Regions from separate parts of the Ideonella sp. sgz306126 genome, predicted to be linked through region 2. Evidence: predicted binding sites of a transcription regulator. Region 2 holds the regulator's gene; each other region holds the start of a gene.
The links. The regulator FliA, encoded in region 2, starts transcription of late flagellar genes. The targets are predictions, from matches to a motif close to CTAAAGTTTNNNNNNNNNNNGCCGNTA.
Positions count from the first base shown of each region.

Region 1: a site for FliA is predicted at 1,728-1,754, ahead of fliD (flagellar filament capping protein FliD). Genes of this name have one in related genera too.
Region 3: a site for FliA is predicted at 1,934-1,960, ahead of flgM (flagellar biosynthesis anti-sigma factor FlgM). Genes of this name have one in related genera too.

Region 1 covers NZ_JBVYWP010000001.1:6,974-12,678, forward strand. Annotated here, with positions in the region: gene fliS (flagellar export chaperone FliS) at 1-44, opposite strand, end outside; gene fliD (flagellar filament capping protein FliD) at 195-1,694, opposite strand; gene AC0N04_RS00045 (flagellin domain-containing protein) at 1,895-2,740, opposite strand; gene AC0N04_RS00050 (flagellin N-terminal helical domain-containing protein) at 3,081-3,926, opposite strand; gene AC0N04_RS00055 (glycosyltransferase family 2 protein) at 4,247-5,335, shown strand; gene AC0N04_RS00060 (O-linked N-acetylglucosamine transferase, SPINDLY family protein) at 5,420-5,705, shown strand, end outside.
Region 2 covers NZ_JBVYWP010000003.1:602,947-608,651, reverse strand. Annotated here, with positions in the region: gene AC0N04_RS11200 (MinD/ParA family ATP-binding protein) at 1-755, shown strand, start outside; gene AC0N04_RS11195 (RNA polymerase sigma factor FliA) at 774-1,487, shown strand; gene AC0N04_RS11190 (2OG-Fe(II) oxygenase) at 1,545-2,462, opposite strand; gene yaaA (peroxide stress protein YaaA) at 2,459-3,256, opposite strand; gene ypfH (esterase) at 3,261-4,028, opposite strand; gene AC0N04_RS11175 (putative bifunctional diguanylate cyclase/phosphodiesterase) at 4,138-5,705, opposite strand, start outside.
Region 3 covers NZ_JBVYWP010000003.1:291,505-297,209, forward strand. Annotated here, with positions in the region: gene fliQ (flagellar biosynthesis protein FliQ) at 1-223, shown strand, start outside; gene fliR (flagellar biosynthetic protein FliR) at 231-992, shown strand; gene AC0N04_RS09805 (hypothetical protein) at 1,062-1,472, opposite strand; gene flgM (flagellar biosynthesis anti-sigma factor FlgM) at 1,567-1,878, opposite strand; gene flgA (flagellar basal body P-ring formation chaperone FlgA) at 1,991-2,740, opposite strand; gene flgB (flagellar basal body rod protein FlgB) at 2,936-3,349, shown strand; gene flgC (flagellar basal body rod protein FlgC) at 3,370-3,807, shown strand; gene AC0N04_RS09830 (flagellar hook assembly protein FlgD) at 3,841-4,494, shown strand; gene flgE (flagellar hook protein FlgE) at 4,544-5,705, shown strand, end outside.

The DNA.
Region 1 (5,705 bases), on a different contig from region 2:
CCGGTGCGCGCGAAGGGGGAAGAAGTGGCTGCGCTGTACATCATGTCAGTCCCGTGGGTTGCCGTTGAATGTTTATCGACCCGGTGGCGGTCGACTTGAGCGCTTGCGATCCGGTGATCTGGCGCGGTTTCCCGGTGCATCCATGAAACAGGGGCGCCGTGGCGCCCCTGCGGTCGATCCGGCGCATGCCGCCGTCAGGCCGAGCTGCTGCTGTTCGTGCTGCTGCTGCTGAACTGCTGGGTGATGTAGCTCGACAAGGCCTGCATCTGGGCCATCGTCGTGTCCAGCGCCTGGTATTGCTTGGTCATGTTGTCCTGCATCTGCTGCAGGCGCAGCTGCATGTCGGACTGCTGCTGCTCGTTCTGCTTGATGCTGGTCTGCAGGCCCTGCTGCCGCGTGGCGATGCTGCCGCTGACGTCCAGCAAGGACGTGGTCAAGGTGTTGAAGCGGGTCATGAAGCCCGAGGCCGCCGGCGTGGCGCCGTTGGCCATGAACAGCTTCTGCAGCTCGGGCAGGTTGTTCAGCGCCGCGGTCATCTTGGTCGAATTGACCGCCAGCGTGCCGTCCTTCTGCATCGAGATGCCGACGTCCGACAGCACCGAGAACGCGCTGGACGCGGTCGAGCTCTGGTTGATCACGCCGCGCAGCGCCCACTGGATGTTCATCATCGTGGTGTCGCCCTGCAGCGGCGCCGCGGTGTTGCTGGTCGGGTCGTAGGCCGTCTCGGTGCTCATGTACTTGGCCAGGCCGTTGAAGGCGTTGACGAAGCCCGTCACGGCCGTGTTGACCGAGGCGGTGTCCGGGCTGACGGTGATCTGGGTCGGGGTGGCGCTGACCTGCGACAGCGTCAGGTTCAGGCCGTTGGCCACGTTGTTGATGGTGTTGCTGGCCGACTCGATCGCGATCCCGTTCACCGTCGCCTTGGCATTGGCCGCCGACTGGTTGAGCTGCATCGGTGTGGCACTGTTCGTCGCGTCGAAGGCCAGCGACGACAAGCCGGTCGAAAGCGTGCCGCTGGGAACCGTCTCGGTGGCGGTGATCTTGAACGCGTTCGCCGCGCCGGTGGCGGTCGAGCTCATCGACAGCCGCGCGCCGTTCGCGTCATTGATCACGGTGGCGGTCACGCCGGCGCCCGCCGCATTGATCTGCTGGGCGATGCTGGCCAGGCTGGTATTGCCCGCCGTGATGTTGATGGTGGTGGGAGAACTGCCGGCCTGCGCCGTGAAGCCGGTGGCCGGCGGACCGCCGGTCCAGGTGCCCAGCTGGATCGTCAAGGTGCCCGTGTCCAGCGTGCTGGAGGAGGACGGCAGCGAGGTCGCGCTGGTGATCGTCTGCGTTCCCGCCAGCGCCTGCACCGCGACCGAGTACGATCCCGGCACCGCGCCGCTGGCGGTGGTCGCCGACACCACGGCGCTGTTGCTCGACGAGGCGGCCGTGCCGCTCCACAGGCCGGGGTTGATCAAGGCCTGCGCGGCGCCCTGCAGCGTCGCGGTCAGGCTCTGCATCTGGCCGAAGGCCGAGAGCTGGGTCTTCAGGCTGCTGTCGGCGCTCTGCAGGTTGGTCAACGGGATCGACTCGACCGCCATCAGCTTCGAGATGATCGTGGTCGCGTCGATGCCGCTGCCCACGCCCAGCGACGAGATCGCGCCGGTGACGGACGAGGTGGTGGCCGAGGTGGTGGTGGAAACGGTCATGATGCAGTCCCGATCTTGGGTGGCTTTACGGCCTATCGGCCGCCAGCGTCACAACTTAAGCGCTGGCGCCGAGATCGGCGTCGCCAGCCCTCAAGCAGGAACGCCGCCCGGCGGTCGCCGTGCTGTTTCCACAGCCCGGGTCCGCGGCGGCGCTCATCCCCTTGCGCCTGAACGGACCCAGGGGCGACCGTGGGGTGCGATCACTGCAGCAGCTTCAACACCTGCTGCGGCAGCTGGTTGGCCTGCGCCACCATCGCGGTGCCGGCCTGTTGCAGGATGTTGGCGCGGCTCATGTTCGCGGTTTCCGCGGCGTAGTCGGCGTCCATGATGCGGCTCTTGGCGGCGGACTGGTTCTCGACCGAGGTCTGCAGGTTCGAGATGATCGAATCGAAGCGGCTCTCGGTCGCACCCAGCGTGGCGCGGGTGTCGTTGATCGTGTTGAGCGCGGTGTCCAGGCTGTTGATCACCGTGTCGATCGAGCCGACGGTGGCGCCGCTGCCGATCGAGGCGGTGGAACCGGTGACCGCGCTGATGTTGGGATCGGTGCTCATGTTCGACAGCCCGATCGAGATCGTGTCGTTGCCGGTGGTGTTGGCGCCGATCTGGAAGGTCATCGACGAGGCGGCGCCGGCCAGGATGTTGATGCCGTTGAAGGTCGTCCCGCTGATCACGCGCGAGATCTCCGACTGCAGCTGCGCGAATTCCTTTTGCAGCGACGCCTGGTCGGACGAGGAATTGGTGCCGTTGGCCGACTGCACCGCCAGCTCGCGCATGCGCTGCAGCGCATTGCCGACCGAGGCCAGCGCGCCTTCCGCCGTCTGCGCCAGCGAAATGCCGTCGTTGGCATTGCGGATCGCGACGTTCATGCCCTTGACCTGCGCGTTCATGCGCTCGGCGATCGCCAGGCCGGCGGCGTCGTCCTTGGCCGAATTGACCCGCAGGCCCGACGACAGGCGCTGCATCGACGTCTGCAAGGAGGACTGCGACGCGTTCAGGTTGCGTTGCGCCTCCAGCGAGGCGATGTTGGTGTTGATGGTTTGCGGCATGTCTGCACCTCTCGAGAATCGACCACTTCCGGCAGCGGGCCGGCCAATCGGTCGGCAGGAGGTCGCTCCCGCCGTCCACCCAGCCCGGCAACCACTTGCCGCCCCCCGAATGCATTGCGTTCGGGACGTCTCGGCTTTGCCTGTCGGACCACGCCTTTCCAGCCGGAGAAGCGTTGGAGTGATTCTGAAGAGGTCGGCGCTGCGGCAAAGCGCCGAAATGAGCGTTCTTCCGCCGCCAGTTCGCCGCCGTCCCAAACGACAGCGCCCTGCACGGCTGGCCGTGCAGGGCGCTGCAAGCGGTGCAGGGCGCGGGCGCTTCGCCCGCGCTGCCGCGCTCCTATTACTGCAGCAGCTTCAGGACCATCTGCGGCTGCTGGTTGGCCTGCGCCACCATCGCGGTGCCGGCCTGTTGCAGGATGTTGGCGCGGCTCATGTTCGCGGTTTCCGCCGCGTAGTCCGCGTCGGTGATGCGGCTCGAAGCGGCGGCCTGGTTCTCGGACGAGGACTGCAGGTTCGAGATCACCGCGTCCAACCGGCTCTGGTCGGCACCCATCGTGGCGCGGGTGTCGTTGACGGTGTTGATCGCGGTGTCCAGGTTGTTGATCACCGTGTCGATCGCACCCAGCGTCGCGCCACTGCCGATCGACGCCGTGCTGCCGGTCACCGCGGTCAGCGTGGCGTCGGTGGTCATGTCGGAGATCGACATCGAGATCGAATCGTTCGACGTGGTGTTCGCGCCGACCTGGAAGGTCATGCTCGAGGCGCCGCCGCCCAGGATGTTGATGCCGTTGAACTTGGTGCCGCCGAGCACCCGCGAGATTTCCGACTGCAGCTGAGCGAATTCCTTTTGCAGCGACGCCTGGTCGGACGTGGAGTTCGTGCCGTTGGCCGACTGCACGGCCAGTTCACGCATGCGCTGCAGCGAGTTGCCGACCGAGGCCAGCGCGCCTTCCGCCGTCTGCGCCAGCGAGATGCCGTCGTTGGCGTTGCGGATCGCGACGTTCATGCCCTTGACCTGGGCCGTCATGCGCTGAGAGATCGCCAGACCGGCGGCATCGTCCTTGGCCGAGTTGATGCGCAGGCCCGAAGACAGGCGTTGCATCGAAGTGGCCAGCGACGATTGGCTGCTCGAGAGGTTGCGCTGGGCGTCCAGCGAGGCGATGTTGGTATTGATGGACATGGTCATGATGACACTCCTAAAAAGTTCCCAAAAGTCTCCGGTTAAAGCACCGGCGCCTTCGCACCCAGCGCCGGGTGCTCCTCCGGTCGGGCGGTGTCTTTCGACCCTGCCTGACCCTTGGCCATCTCACCGGACCGCAGAACCTGCCTGATTGCATGTCCTGTTGGTTGGGGTATCGGACAGGGCTTGCGCGAACTTGAGGCCTGCAGGATCAAAATTCTTCGGAGCCCGGGTCCGGCGTCCTGGGGGGGTCCCCAGGCAATTGCCGCCAGCCACCCCGGCTTATCGGCCGACCGGCGCAGCCGTTAAGCCCTAGAGTCCGGGCCATGTCCCGGCCGCCCGCCCCGCCCCGACTCCAGCGCATCGCGCTGGTGATGATCGCGCGCAACGAGGCGGCAGGCATCGCCCGCGCCCTGGCCAGCGCCCGGCCCTGGGTCGACAGCCTGCTGGTGCTGGACACCGGTTCGACCGACGACACGCCGCGCCTCGCGCGCGAGGCGGGCGCGCGCGTCGAACATTTCGACTGGGTGGACGACTTCGCCGCCGCGCGCAATGCGGCGCTGGAGCTGGCGGCGGCCGACTGGCATCTGGTGCTGGATGCCGACGAATGGATCGCCAGTGGCGGCGAGCACCTCGCCGCGCTGCGGCACACCGCACCGGATTTCGTCGCCCAGGTGCGGGTGGACAGCCCGCACGACGCCAACGGCCAGCGCAGCGTGGCGCCCAGCTGGATCAGCCGGGTGCTGCCCGGCGCGGTGCGCTATGCCGGACGCATCCACGAACAGGCGCTGCATGCGCTGCCGGTCCGGCGCCTGCCGCTGGTGCTGGGCCACGCCGGCTACCTGCCGGACGCGCTGGCCGTCAAGGCCGGGCGCAACGCGGCGCTGCTGACCCGGGCGCTGGCCGACCGCCCCGACGACGCCTACCTCTGGTACCAACTGGGCAAGGACCACGACGTCTACCAGCGCTGGCCCGACGCGCTGGAATGCTTCGAGCGGGCGCGGGCGCGCCTGCCGGCGCCCACGCCGGACTGGCACCACGACCTCAGCGCGCGCAGCCTGCACGCGCTCAAGCGCTGCAAGCGCCACGCCGAGGCGGTCGACCTGGCCCAGGCGGCGCTGGCCCGCTGGCCCGGTTCGCCGGACATCCCGTTCGCGCTGGGCGACCTGCTGCTCGACTGGGCGGCCGACGAGCCGGCGCGTGCGCCCGAACTGCTGCCGATGATCGAGGCCGCCTGGCTGCGCTGCCTGGAACTGGGCGAGCGGCCCGACCTGGAAGGCAGCGTGGCCGGCCGCGGCGGACCGCTCGCCGCCCACAACCTGGCGCTGTTGTACGACCTGCTCGGCCAGGCCCCGCAAGCCGCCCGCTACCGCGCGCTGGCGCAGGGCCGGTCCGGCGAGGCGGGTGCGGGCTAACCCACGGCAAGACCCCGAACAGCGGCGCTTCGGCGCGGTTTATCGGCCGGACCGGCCGGGCCGGCCGGCCTACAGTGGCCGACCATGAAGCCCAACCCGACGCGTGCCGAACATCACCGCCAGCGGGGCCACCAGGCGCTGCAGGCGCGCCAATGGACCCAGGCCATCGAAGCCTTCCAGCAGGCCACCCGCCTGGCGCCCCACGACACGCTGATGTGGCTGAACCTGAGCCGCGCGCTGCTGGCCTCGGGCCACCCCGCCGAGGCGGTCGACGCGGCCCGCCGCGCCCGCGACACCGACCCGCGCCACGCCCTGGCCTGCCGGCTGCTGGCCGACGGGCTGCTGCAGCAGAACCGCGGCCCGGAGGCGG
Region 2 (5,705 bases):
CTGACCAGGCCGATGGCCTGCGCCGGCTCTTCGCCGGCTCGCGCCAGCGCATCGTGCCGCTGGTGGCCAACCCGCACGTCGAGCGCACCAGCGTGCTGCTCGAACGCCTGAGCTCGGCGCTCGCCGAGCTGGGCGCGACCACGCTGGTGGTCGACGCCGCCGACACCTCACCCGAGGCCAGCGAGATGGCCGAGATCGATCTGCCGGCCTGCATCGAACCGCTGGGCAGCCAGGTGCACTACCTGGCGGCGCGCGGCCTGCCGCTGCGCCATGTCAACGCCCGCGGCTCGTCCGAGGCCTGGCTGGCCGCGGTGGAAAGCGCCGCACCACGCGCCGACGCGATCGTGCTCCACGCCAATGCCCGCGACCTGGTGCGCCTGCTGGGCCGCCGCCCGGTGCGACCGGTGCTGATGGCCTCGCTCGACGGCGCCGGCCTGACCGACGCCTACACCTCGATGAAGCTGCTGGCCCAGCGCGCCGGCCTGCTGACCTTCGACCTGCTGGCCGACGTGCAGGACGGCCCCCGCCGCGCGCTGCGCGTGGCCGAGCGGCTGGCGCAGACCGGCGACAGCTTCCTGGGCAGCGTGCTGCGCACCTTCGCCGGCGTCGATTGCGGCCGCCCGCTGGACGCCCCGCTGGAGGCCGCGCTGATCCGCCTGGCGACCGAACAACTGCTCAACGACGACGCCGGCCTGCCGGTGCTGATGCCGGCCGACGCGCCCGTCCGCACGATGCCCGCGCCGCTTCTCTACTGACCTGCCCGGAGACCGTCCATGTACACCGCCAACGGCCGTCTCGACACCCAGGCGCTGCTCAAGCAGCACAGCCCCCTGGTTCGCCGCCTGGCCCATCAGATGATCGCCAAGCTGCCGGCGAACGTGGAGATCGACGACCTGATCCAGGTCGGCATGATCGGCCTGCACGACGCGCTCGGCCGCTTCGACGCCGCGCAGGGCGTGCAGTTCGAGACCTTCGCCACCCAGCGCATCCGCGGCGCGATGCTCGACGAGTTGCGCGGCACCGACTGGATGAGCCGCGGCAACCGGCGCCAGCAGCGCGAGATCGAAGCCGCCGTGCACCGCCTGGAGCAGCGCCTGGGCCGCGCACCGCAGGAAAGCGAGATCGCCGCCGAGATGGGCCTGGGCCTGTCGGCCTACCAGGACCTGCTGACCAAGGTGCGCGGCACCCAGCTGGTGTACCTGGAAGATATGTCGGGCGACGAGGGCAGCGACGACTACCTCGACCGCCACGTCGTCAGCGACGAGGCCAACCCGCTGGCCATGCTGCAGGACCACCGCATGCGCGAGGCGCTGGTCGAGGCGATCAAGCACCTGCCCGAGCGCGAGCAGTACGTGATGAGCATGTACTACGAGCACGACATGAACCTGAAGGAAATCGCCGCGGTGCTGAAGGTGACCGAATCGCGGGTCTGCCAGCTGCACAGCCAGTCGATCGCCCGCCTGCGCGCCAAGCTGCGCGCCTGGTGAGACGGCCGCGCGCCGCCAGCGCCGACGCGCGCGGGTTTCAGGGCAACGGCCGGGCGCTCAGACGAACTCGCGTTCGCGCAGCCATTTGGTCGCGACCCACTTCTCGCCGGCCTGCACCGGCGCGCCGGCGTGCAGCGTCAGCGTCGCCGGATGCGGCCGGTCGTAGCTGAAGAACACCGCGTTGCCCTTGATCGGGGCCACCGACAGGCCGCAGTCCGGGAAGTTCGTGGCGCCGCCGCGCTCGGGCGTGTTCAGGTACATCACGACCGTGCCCACGCGCTGGCCGCCGCGGGCCAGCACGCTGGGCGTGCCGGGCTGCTCGGGATCGAAATAATCGTGGTGCGGCAGGTACTCGGCACCAGGGCGATAGCGCAGCACCTGCAGGCCCTCGCCGTTCTGCAGCGGCCAGTTCACCAGCGCCGCGATGCGGCGTTCGATGCGGTCGCACAGCTCGAACTCGGCGCGCTCGAAGAACATGCCGTCGCTGGTCCGTGCCTCGTTCACCTCGCTGCCGCCGGAGTCGGTGGCGACCGTCTCCGAGCGCGCCAGGCGCGGCGCCGCCAGCGCCCGCAGCGCGTCGCACTCCTCGTGCGACAGCAGCCCGCCGAACACCACCACACGGGGCCGCTGCAGGCTCATCAGCACCGCCACCTCGCGGTCGCCGGCGTCCAGCACCTGCCGCCCGTCCACCAGCGCCGGTTCGGGCACGGCCACGTCGATCGGCACCGGATGATCGGGGCCGCCGCGCCGATGCAGGGACTCGCCGGTCTGCGCCGCGGCGACCTGCTGGAGATGCTGCTCCAGCGTGTCTTCGAGCGCCTTCACCGCCACGTCTTCCTGCCATCCGCTGGCCTGCATCGCCTTCAGCACGTCCTCGGGCCGGCAGCCGGCGGTCGCCTGGGCGACGATCCAGGCGGTCAATTCCGCCGTCACCGCCGGGGCAGCGGCACGGCCACGCAACACGCTCTTGCTCATGGGGCGATTGTGTCAGCGGCGCGGCGCCGGAACACCCAGCGGTCGGGCCCGGAGGCGCCGGGATCGAAGGCATAGCCTTCGGCCGCGAAACCCTGCAGCGCCGACGGCTCGGCGATGCGCTGCTCGATGGCGTAACGCGCCATCAGGCCGCGGGCGCGCTTGGCGTGGAAGCTGATGACCTTCCACGCACCGCCATGCCAGTCCTCGAACTGGCAGTCGAGCACCCGCGCGCGCAGCGCCGCGCGCGGCACCGCCCGGGCGTATTCCTGCGACGCCAGGTTGACCACCACCTTCGCCGCGTGGCCGGCGAGCTGGCGGTTCAGATGGGCGGCCAGCGAGGTGCCCCAGAAACCGTACAAATCCTGCGCCCCCGGGGTGGCCAGCCGGGTGCCCATCTCCAGGCGGTAGGGCTGCAGCCGGTCGAGCGGACGCAGCACACCGTAGAGACCCGAGAGGATGGCCAGGTGCTGCTGCGCCCAGGCCAGGTCGGCCGGCGCCAGCGTGCGGGCCTGCAGGCCTTCGTAGACGTCGCCGTTGAAGGCCAGCACGGCCGGCCGGCTGTTGTGCTGCGTGAAGCGGGGCGACCACGCCGCATAGCGCCCGACGTTGAGCCGGGCCAGCGCATCGGACAGATCCATCAGCGTCGCGACCTCGGCCGGCGTGCGGGTCTTCAGCACATCGATCAGTTCGCCCGCGCGGGCGACGAAATGCGGCCGCGTGGCCAGCGCCGCGACCTCGGCGGGCACCGGGCTGTCGTAGTCCAGCGTCTTGGCCGGCGAGAGCAGGAACAGCATGGCGTCAGTCGTTCGGGTCGTCGTGGTCGTCGGCACGGTCGGACGCGGGGCGGCGCTCGCGGAGCTCGGCCTCCTTCGCGGCCAGTCCGGGCACGCTGCCCATCGCCGCGGCCCACGAACGGTGCGGGATGTGGTTGCGCAGGCGGAACAGCGCGCGATTCAGCAACGCGCCGTTGATCTCATGGCCGGCGCCCTCGGCGATGTCGATGGTCGCGTCGCCATGCAGATCGGCCAGTCGCTGCACCGCGGCGCGGGCATGCTGGACGTCGATCACCGGATCGGCGCCGCCATGGAAGAAGTGCAGCGTGGTGTGCTGCGGCGCCGCCTCGGGCAGCGCGGCATAGCGGCCGGCGAAGGCCAGCACCCGGCCGGCGATGCCGTCCTGCGCCTGGGCCAGCGCCAGCGCGCAGATCGAGCCTTGCGAAAAGCCCACGAGCGCGGTGGCCTGCGGGCCCAGGCCGCAGGCCTGCTGGGCCGCGGCGACGGCGTCGGCCAACCGGGGCAGCACGGCCGCCACGCGGGCCGCACGGTTGTCCTCGGTGACGCCCTGGACCGAGAACCACTGCCGGCCGGCCCCGCCGCCGGGCACCGCGTCGAAGGCGTCGAAGCCATCGAAGGCCAGCACCGCGGCCTGCGGAAATTCACGCCGCAGCGCCTGGGCCAGCGGCGTCATGTCGGCGGCGTTGGCGCCCACGCCGTGCAGCAGCACGAAGAGTTGTTCGGGAGCCCCCTGCTCGGGAGCCCACTGGAGGGTCTTGACGGGAAGATGCATCGGTGAATTGTCGCCGGGACTGGAGCATTCAACGACCGCGGGGGGCTTTGCCGCGCCCGGCGGACGCTGCCTGGCCACCGTCGGACCGGGGGGCGGGCCGCCCCGGTGCTCAGGCCGGCGCCAAGCCCAGGACCTTCGCCAGCAGGTCGTCGGGCGGCAGCGCCTTCGAGAACAACCAGCCCTGGTAGGCTTCGCAACCGTTGACGCGCAGGAACGCCAGCTGGTCCTCGGTCTCGACCCCCTCGGCCATCGCCCGCAGCCCCAGTTCGCGCACCATGGCCAGAATGGCGCGGACAATGACCGCGTCGTTACCGCCGTCGGGCAGGTGCTGGATGAAGCTGCGGTCGATCTTGAGCTTGCTGACCGGCAGATCCTTCAAGTAGTTGAGCGAGGAATAGCCGGTGCCGAAGTCGTCCAGCGCAATCGTCACGCCCAGCGCGGCGATGCGATCGAGCTGCAGCTTGGCCTCGGCGGCGTTCTGCATCGCCGAGGTCTCGGTGATCTCGATCTCCAGCTGGCACGGCGACACCCGGTGCTGAGCCAGGACCTCGGCGATGCGATCGGCGACATGCGTCTGGCGAAGCTGCTGGGCCGACAGATTGATCGCCACCTTGAGCGTCACCCCCCGGGCCTGCCAGGCGGCGATCTGCCGGCAGGCGGTCTGCAGCACCCAGTCGGAGATCGGCAGGATCAGGCCGGACGATTCGGCCACCGGAATGAAGCGCGCGGGCGACACCTCGCCCAGTTCCTCGTCATGCCAGCGCAGCAAGGCCTCGACCCCCAGCACGGTGTGGGTCCGCAGGTCGAGCTGGGGCTGGTACACCAACGTCAGGAAGTCGCCCTCGATCGCCCGCCGCAGCCGGGCGGCGATGCGCAGGTCCTCGTGGGCGTGGTCGCTCATCTCCTGGGTGAAGCAGGCGTAGCCGCCGCGTCCGGCGCGCTTGGCGCGGTACATCGCCGAATCGGACCGGGCCAGCAGCTGGTCGAGATCGAGGCTGTCCTCGGGGTGGAAGGCGATGCCCATGCTGGCGCCGCACACCACTTCGCAGGCCTCGAGCTGGAAGACCGGCGAGAGCACCGTCAGCAGCCGGTTGGCGACCACCAGGGCTTCATGGGTCGAATCGAGATCGGCCAGCAGCATCGCGAACTCGTCGCCCCCCAGGCGGGCCAGCGTGTCGGTCTCGCGCAGCGCCGACTTCATGCGGGCCGCCGCCGCGATCAGCAACTGGTCGCCGACCTGGTGGCCGTACGCGTCGTTGACCTGCTTGAAATCGTCGAGATCGAGCATGATCACCGCCACGTGCTTGCCGTGCCGTTGAGCGCGCTCGAACGCGTGGTCCAGATGCTGGCGAAACAGCCACCGGTTGGGCAGATGGGTCAGCGCGTCGTGGCTCGCCTGGTGGCGCAGTTCCTCCTCGTAGCGCTTGCGCTCCGAGATGTCGCGCACGAAGGCCACCGCCATGGCGTGGCCTGTTTCGTCCTGCCAGTAGCCGATGCCGATGTCCACCGGCACCAGGCTGCCGTCGGGCTTGTACAGCTTCAGGTCGCTGAGCCGGCCCATCGGCCGCACGACGGGATGGTCGAAGAAGGCGCGAAAACTCGCGACGTGCCGCTCCCGCAACGCCGGCGGCAGCAGGATCTCCACCCCCTGGCCGATCAGCGCGGCCGGCGCCAGCC
Region 3 (5,705 bases), 310 kb from region 2:
GCTGCTGACCGTGGCCGCGCCGATGCTGCTGACGGTGCTGGTCGTGGGGGTGCTGGTCAGCATCTTCCAGGCCGCCACGCAGATCAACGAGGCGACGCTGAGTTTCGTGCCCAAGCTGCTGGCGGCGGTGGCGGTGATGGCGGTGGCGGGGCCGTGGATGATCACCACGCTGGTCGACTACCTGCGCCACATGCTGCTGTCCATCGCCGGCGCCGCGACCTGAGCCGCACATGATCTCGTTCACCGAGGCCCAGATCCTCGGCTGGATCACGCCGCTGCTGTGGCCATTCCTGCGCGTGCTGGCCTTGCTGCAGGTGATGCCGGTGCTGGGCCAGAGCCCGGTGCCGGCGCGGGTGCGCATCGGCCTGGCGTTCCTGATCGCGCTGTCGGCGTCCGGCGTGGCCCCGCCCACCGCGCCGGTGGCGCTGGATTCGGCGCTGGCCTTGCTGCTGGTGGTGCAGCAGGTGCTGGTGGGCGTGACGATGGGTTTCGCGGTCAAGCTGCTGTTCACCGCGGTCGAGCTGGCGGGCGAGATCGCCGGGTTGCAGATGGGCATGAACTTCGCCGGCTTCTTCGACCCGATCGCGGCCGGCCAGACCACCGCCACCAGCCGCTTCTTCGGCACGCTGATCTCGTTCGTCTTCATCGTCAGCAACGGTCACCTCAGCGTGATCCAGGCGGTGGTGCAAAGCCTGGTGGTGTTCCCGGTCGGCCCGGAGCCGTTCGCGTTCCTGAAGGCCGTGCAACCCCAGACCTGGGGCGCCGAGGTGTTCCGCATGGGACTGTGGATGGCCACGCCGATGATCGCGATGCTGCTGCTGGTCAACATGGTGCTGGGCGTGATCTCGCGCGTCGCGCCGCAGACCAACATCTTCTCGCTGGGCTTCCCGATCACGATGAGCGTGGGCCTGGTCGGCATGATGTTCATGCTGCCGACGCTGGAGTCACCCTTCATCGCGGCGCTGGATCGCACGCTGGCGCTGTTTCGCTAGCGCACCGGCCGCGGGCCGCAACGACAGCGGCCCGCGCTGGGCGGGCCGTGGGGGGTGGGGATGGGGCGCTCAGGCCAGCGTCGAGCCGGTGCTCTGGGCACGCACGGCATAGCCCTGCGCGCCGTAGGCGGCCGAGGCGCCCAGCTGGGCCTGCGCCGGCAGCAGCACGTCGATCGCCCGGTCGAGCACGGCGGTGGCGCGGGCCACGGCGTCGCGCTGGGCGGCGACCAGGCCGGTGGCCAGTGCCAGGCGGCGGCGCAGCGCCGGCGGCACGCCGCCATGGCTGGCGGTCTCGCCGAAGCGTCGCACCGCCAGCGTCAGCGACCGGTGCAGATCGTTCGCAGCGGCTTCGGTGGCGGCCGGATCGCGGGCCTGCAGCGCCTCGCCCAGGGCCTGCAAGTGGGCCTCGACCGCGCCCAGCGTGGCTTCGAGTTCGCCGAGGTCGCGCACGGCCTGGTGTTCCTGCGGGGAGCTGAGCATGGTGAGGTGCCGGTGATCAGGCCGACCGGTGCGGGTCGGCAAAGGGGAGGGGCTCGACGAGCGGCCCGGCCGGGGCGAGCGCCCGGCCGGACGCTCAGTTCTGGGAGTTCTGGGTGTAGCGCTTGAGCAGGTCCTGCGCGTTCGAGATCAGCTTGTCGGCGATCTTGTTCGCGTCGACCGTGAACTTGCCTTCGCGGATCGCGGTGGCGATCCGGTCGACCTTGGCGGCGTCGAAGGTCGGTTCGCTGGCCGACTGCGCGAGCTGGCTGCCCGCGGCGGAGATGTCCACCGTGGCACTGCTGGGGCTGCCGGCCGCGCCGGACCGGCCGGCCGTCGTGGACGAGGTCTTGCGCTCCGTGCTCGGCGGGGTCGCGGCTGGTGGGGTATCGAGAGGTCCGATTTTCATGGTCTGCTCCAATGGGCCCTGAACAGCGGCGTGGACCCGAACGACATGCATCGTCTTTCGGAGTCCGGTGGCGGAACTTTAGCCCTTTTTGCATTCGGATCGGTACGGCGGTTCACAGGCTGACCTCCATCTCCCGGTCGGCCACCGCGCGGCCCTGCAGGACCCGGCCGCTGTCGGTGCGGACGCGGGCGACCTGGCCCTCCAGCCCCGGCGTGACGGCCTGGCCCTCGGACACGATCCGCCAGCCGGGTCCCGAGGCCACCAGCTTGACGGTGTCGCCGGCGGCGAACCACTGGCGAACCTTCAGGTCGGGCATGCGCAGGGTGCTGCCGGCGCTGAGCGAGCGGGCCAGCGTGCGGCCCACGGCCTGACCCATCTGGCCGATGGCGGCGCCGGGCTCGGCGGCCAGGTCGACCTCGGCCAGGCTGAGGTCGGCAGCGCTCAGCACCGTGCCGGCCGGCAGCGCCGCCGAGACCACCAGCGCCTGGGCGTAGACATGGATGGTGACCGGCAGCGTGACGTTCCAGGCCTTGGGGCCCTGGACGCAGCGCAGGCCGACGCGGGAGCGGCCCCAGGCGGGCACGCCGTTGGGCAGGTAGGGCTCGATCTTCTGGCAGGGCGCGAGCTTCAGCCGCGGATCGAGCTGGCCCACCTCCACCGCGACCCGCACCGGCGTGGCGCCGGGTGCGCGGGCGCCGTCGCGGGCCAGCGCGACGATGCGGTCGGTCAGCGTGCCGATGTCGGGGGGCGGCGCCTCCTGGGCCGAGACCACGGCGGCCCCGGCCAGCAGCGCGGCCAGTGCGGCACGCCGTGCGGCCAGGGCGGTGCCGGGCGGAGTCAGGCGGCGGGTCAGGGTAGGCATGGTGCGATGCTTCGGTGCTTGATCGGCATGGTGGCAGCGTGCGGGGCCGGGCAAGGGCGGGAATTGGCGGGTTCGGGCGCCCTTGTTTGCGGCTTTGGCGCACTACAGCGCTGCGCACAATCGGCCGACGCCCTGACTCCGTGCCGCCGTTGCGGTCCGCCGGCCAGGACATCGCCGACGCGAAGGACACACGCCATGATCAACCGCCTGACCGACTCGCTGGACTTCCAGTCGCAGGCCCTCGCGCTGCGCGCCGAACGCCAGCGCCTGATCGCCAGCAACATCGCCAATGCCGACACGCCGGGCTACATCGCCCGCGACATGGATTTCGCCACCGCGCTGCGCCAGGCCACCGGTCAACTGGCGGTGCCGGGCCAAATGGCCGTCACCGACCCGGGCCACCTGCAGCCCGGCGCCGGCGCGGCGTCGCCGGACGGGCTGGTCTACGCCACCGCCTCGCAGACCAGCCTGGACGGCAATTCGGTCGACATGGACCGCGAGCGCGCCACCTTCGCCGAGAACTCGGTCAAGTACGAGGCCTCGCTGCGCTTCATCAATTACGACGTCTCCAACATCATGAACGCGATGAAGAGCCCGTCGCAGGGCTGAGTCGCCGAAGGAGCCATGACATGAGCCTGTTCAAGGTCTTCGACATCTCCGGCAGCGCGGTCAGCGCGCAGAGCCAGCGCCTCAACGTGGTCGCCTCCAACCTCGCCAACGTCGACACCGTGGCGGGACCCGACGGCAAGGCCTACAAGGCGCGCCAGGTGGTGTTCCAGACGGTGATGATGGGTGCGCAGGGCCAGGCCGGCGCGACCGATCCCGGCGCCACCAGCGCCGGCGTGCGGGTCTCGACCGTGACCGAGGACCAGACGCCCGGGCGCAAGGTGCGCGACCCCAGCAACCCGTCGGCCGATGCCGACGGCTATGTCACCTACAGCAACGTCAACGCGGTCGAGGAGATGGTCAACATGATCTCGGCCTCGCGCTCGTACCAGGACAACATCGAAGTCATGAACACGGCCAAGACGCTGCTCGGCAAGACGCTGCAGATGGGCCAGGGGTAAGGCGCGCCCCCCGCGCGCCACGAGGAGATCGCCATGAGCACGACCGTCAATTCCAGCACCAGCGCCAGCACGGCGACCGGCAGCCCCTCTGCGCTGACGGCGACCTCGGCCGCCGACCTGTCGAGCCAGTTCCTGAAGATGCTGGTGGCCCAGATGCAGAACCAGGATCCGCTGAACCCGACCGACAACTCGCAGATCACCAGCCAGATGGCGCAGATCAGCACCGTCTCGCAGCTGGGCACGATCAACACCTCGATCGGCGGGTTGGGCACCCAGTTCGGCCAGCTGCAGGCGGTCCAGGGGGCCGGCCTGGTCGGGCACAGCGTGTCGGTGCAGGGCAACCAGCTGCGCGTCAACGGCGCGGCCGCCGACGCCGGCTTCCAGCTCGCCAGCGCGGCCGATGCGGTGCAGGTCCAGGTCACCGACCCGGCCGGCAACGTGCTCGACACGATCAACCTGAGCAACGTCAGCGCCGGCACGCACAGCTTCAACTGGACCGTGCCCAGCGCCAACCAGGGCGAGGCGCTGAGCTTCAACGTCAGCGCCACCGCCGGCGGCCAGCCGGTCAGTGCCACGCCGCTGGAGAACCAGACGGTGTCCTCGGTCAGCAGCAGCAACAACAGCCTGGCGATCGAACTGGCCAACGGCCAGCAGGTCGCCTACAGCGACGTGGTCGCGTTCCAGTGACTGCCGTGCATCCCTTCACGCCGGCGCGCCACTTCCACCAGGAGTCATCATGAGTTTTCAGCAAGCCTTGTCGGGTCTCAACGGCGCGTCGAGCAATCTCGACGTGATCGGCAACAACATCGCCAATGCCAACACCTACGGGTCGAAGGAGTCGCGCGCCGAGTTCTCGGACATGTACGCCAACGCGCTGAGCGGCAGTTCGGGCGTCAACATCGGCATCGGCACGCACCTGGCCACGGTGTCGCAGCAGTTCACCCAGGGCAACATCACCACCACCGGCAACGCGATGGACCTGGCGATCAACGGCGGCGGCTTCTTCGAGCTCAGCGACGGCGTGAACCCGACCGTCTACTCGCGCAACGGCCAGTTCAAGGTCGATGCCAACGGCAACGTGGTCAACAACCAGGGCCTGAAGCTGATGGGCTACGCCGCCGACAACACCGGCATGATCCAGCCGGGGCAGGCCGCGGCGCTGCAGCTGCCGACCGCCGGCGTCAGCCCCAACCCGACCGGCAAGATCGACCTGCAGTTCAACCTGGACGCCCGCCTGAACGTGCCGGCCGCGGCGGCCACGCCGACGATCAACTTCGCCGACGCGACCACCTACAACAACGCGACCTCGGTCACCGCCTACGACGCCAAGGGCCAGCCGGTGGCGTTGACCTACTATTTCCAGAAGAGCGCGACCGACCAGTGGAACGTCTACGCGACGGCCAACGGCACGACGGTGGGCGGCACCGCCGCCAGCCCGGCGCCGATCACGACGCTGGCCTTCAACAGCAACGGCACGACGCCGACGCCCAGCACCATGACGCTGAACATCCCCGCGTCGACCAATGCCAGCGGCGCGGCCACGCTGGCGATCCCGAACGTGGCGCTGAACTTCGGCGGTTCGACCGAATTCGGTTCGGGCTTCGGCGTGACCAACCTGTCTCAGGACGGCTTTGCCGCCGGTTCGCTGACCGGCATGGTGGTCGACGCCAAGGGCGTGCTGACCGCCAACTACTCGAACGGCCAGACCAAGCCGGTCGGCCAGCTGGAGATGGCCACCTTCCGCGACCCGCAGGGCCTGCAGGCGGTCGGCGGCAACGGCTGGCATTCGACCTCGGCGTCGGGCAGCCCGATCGTCGGCGCACCCGGCCAGGGCAACCTGGGGGTGATCCAGGCCGGCGCGCTCGAAGAGTCGAACGTGGACCTGACCGCCGAGCTGG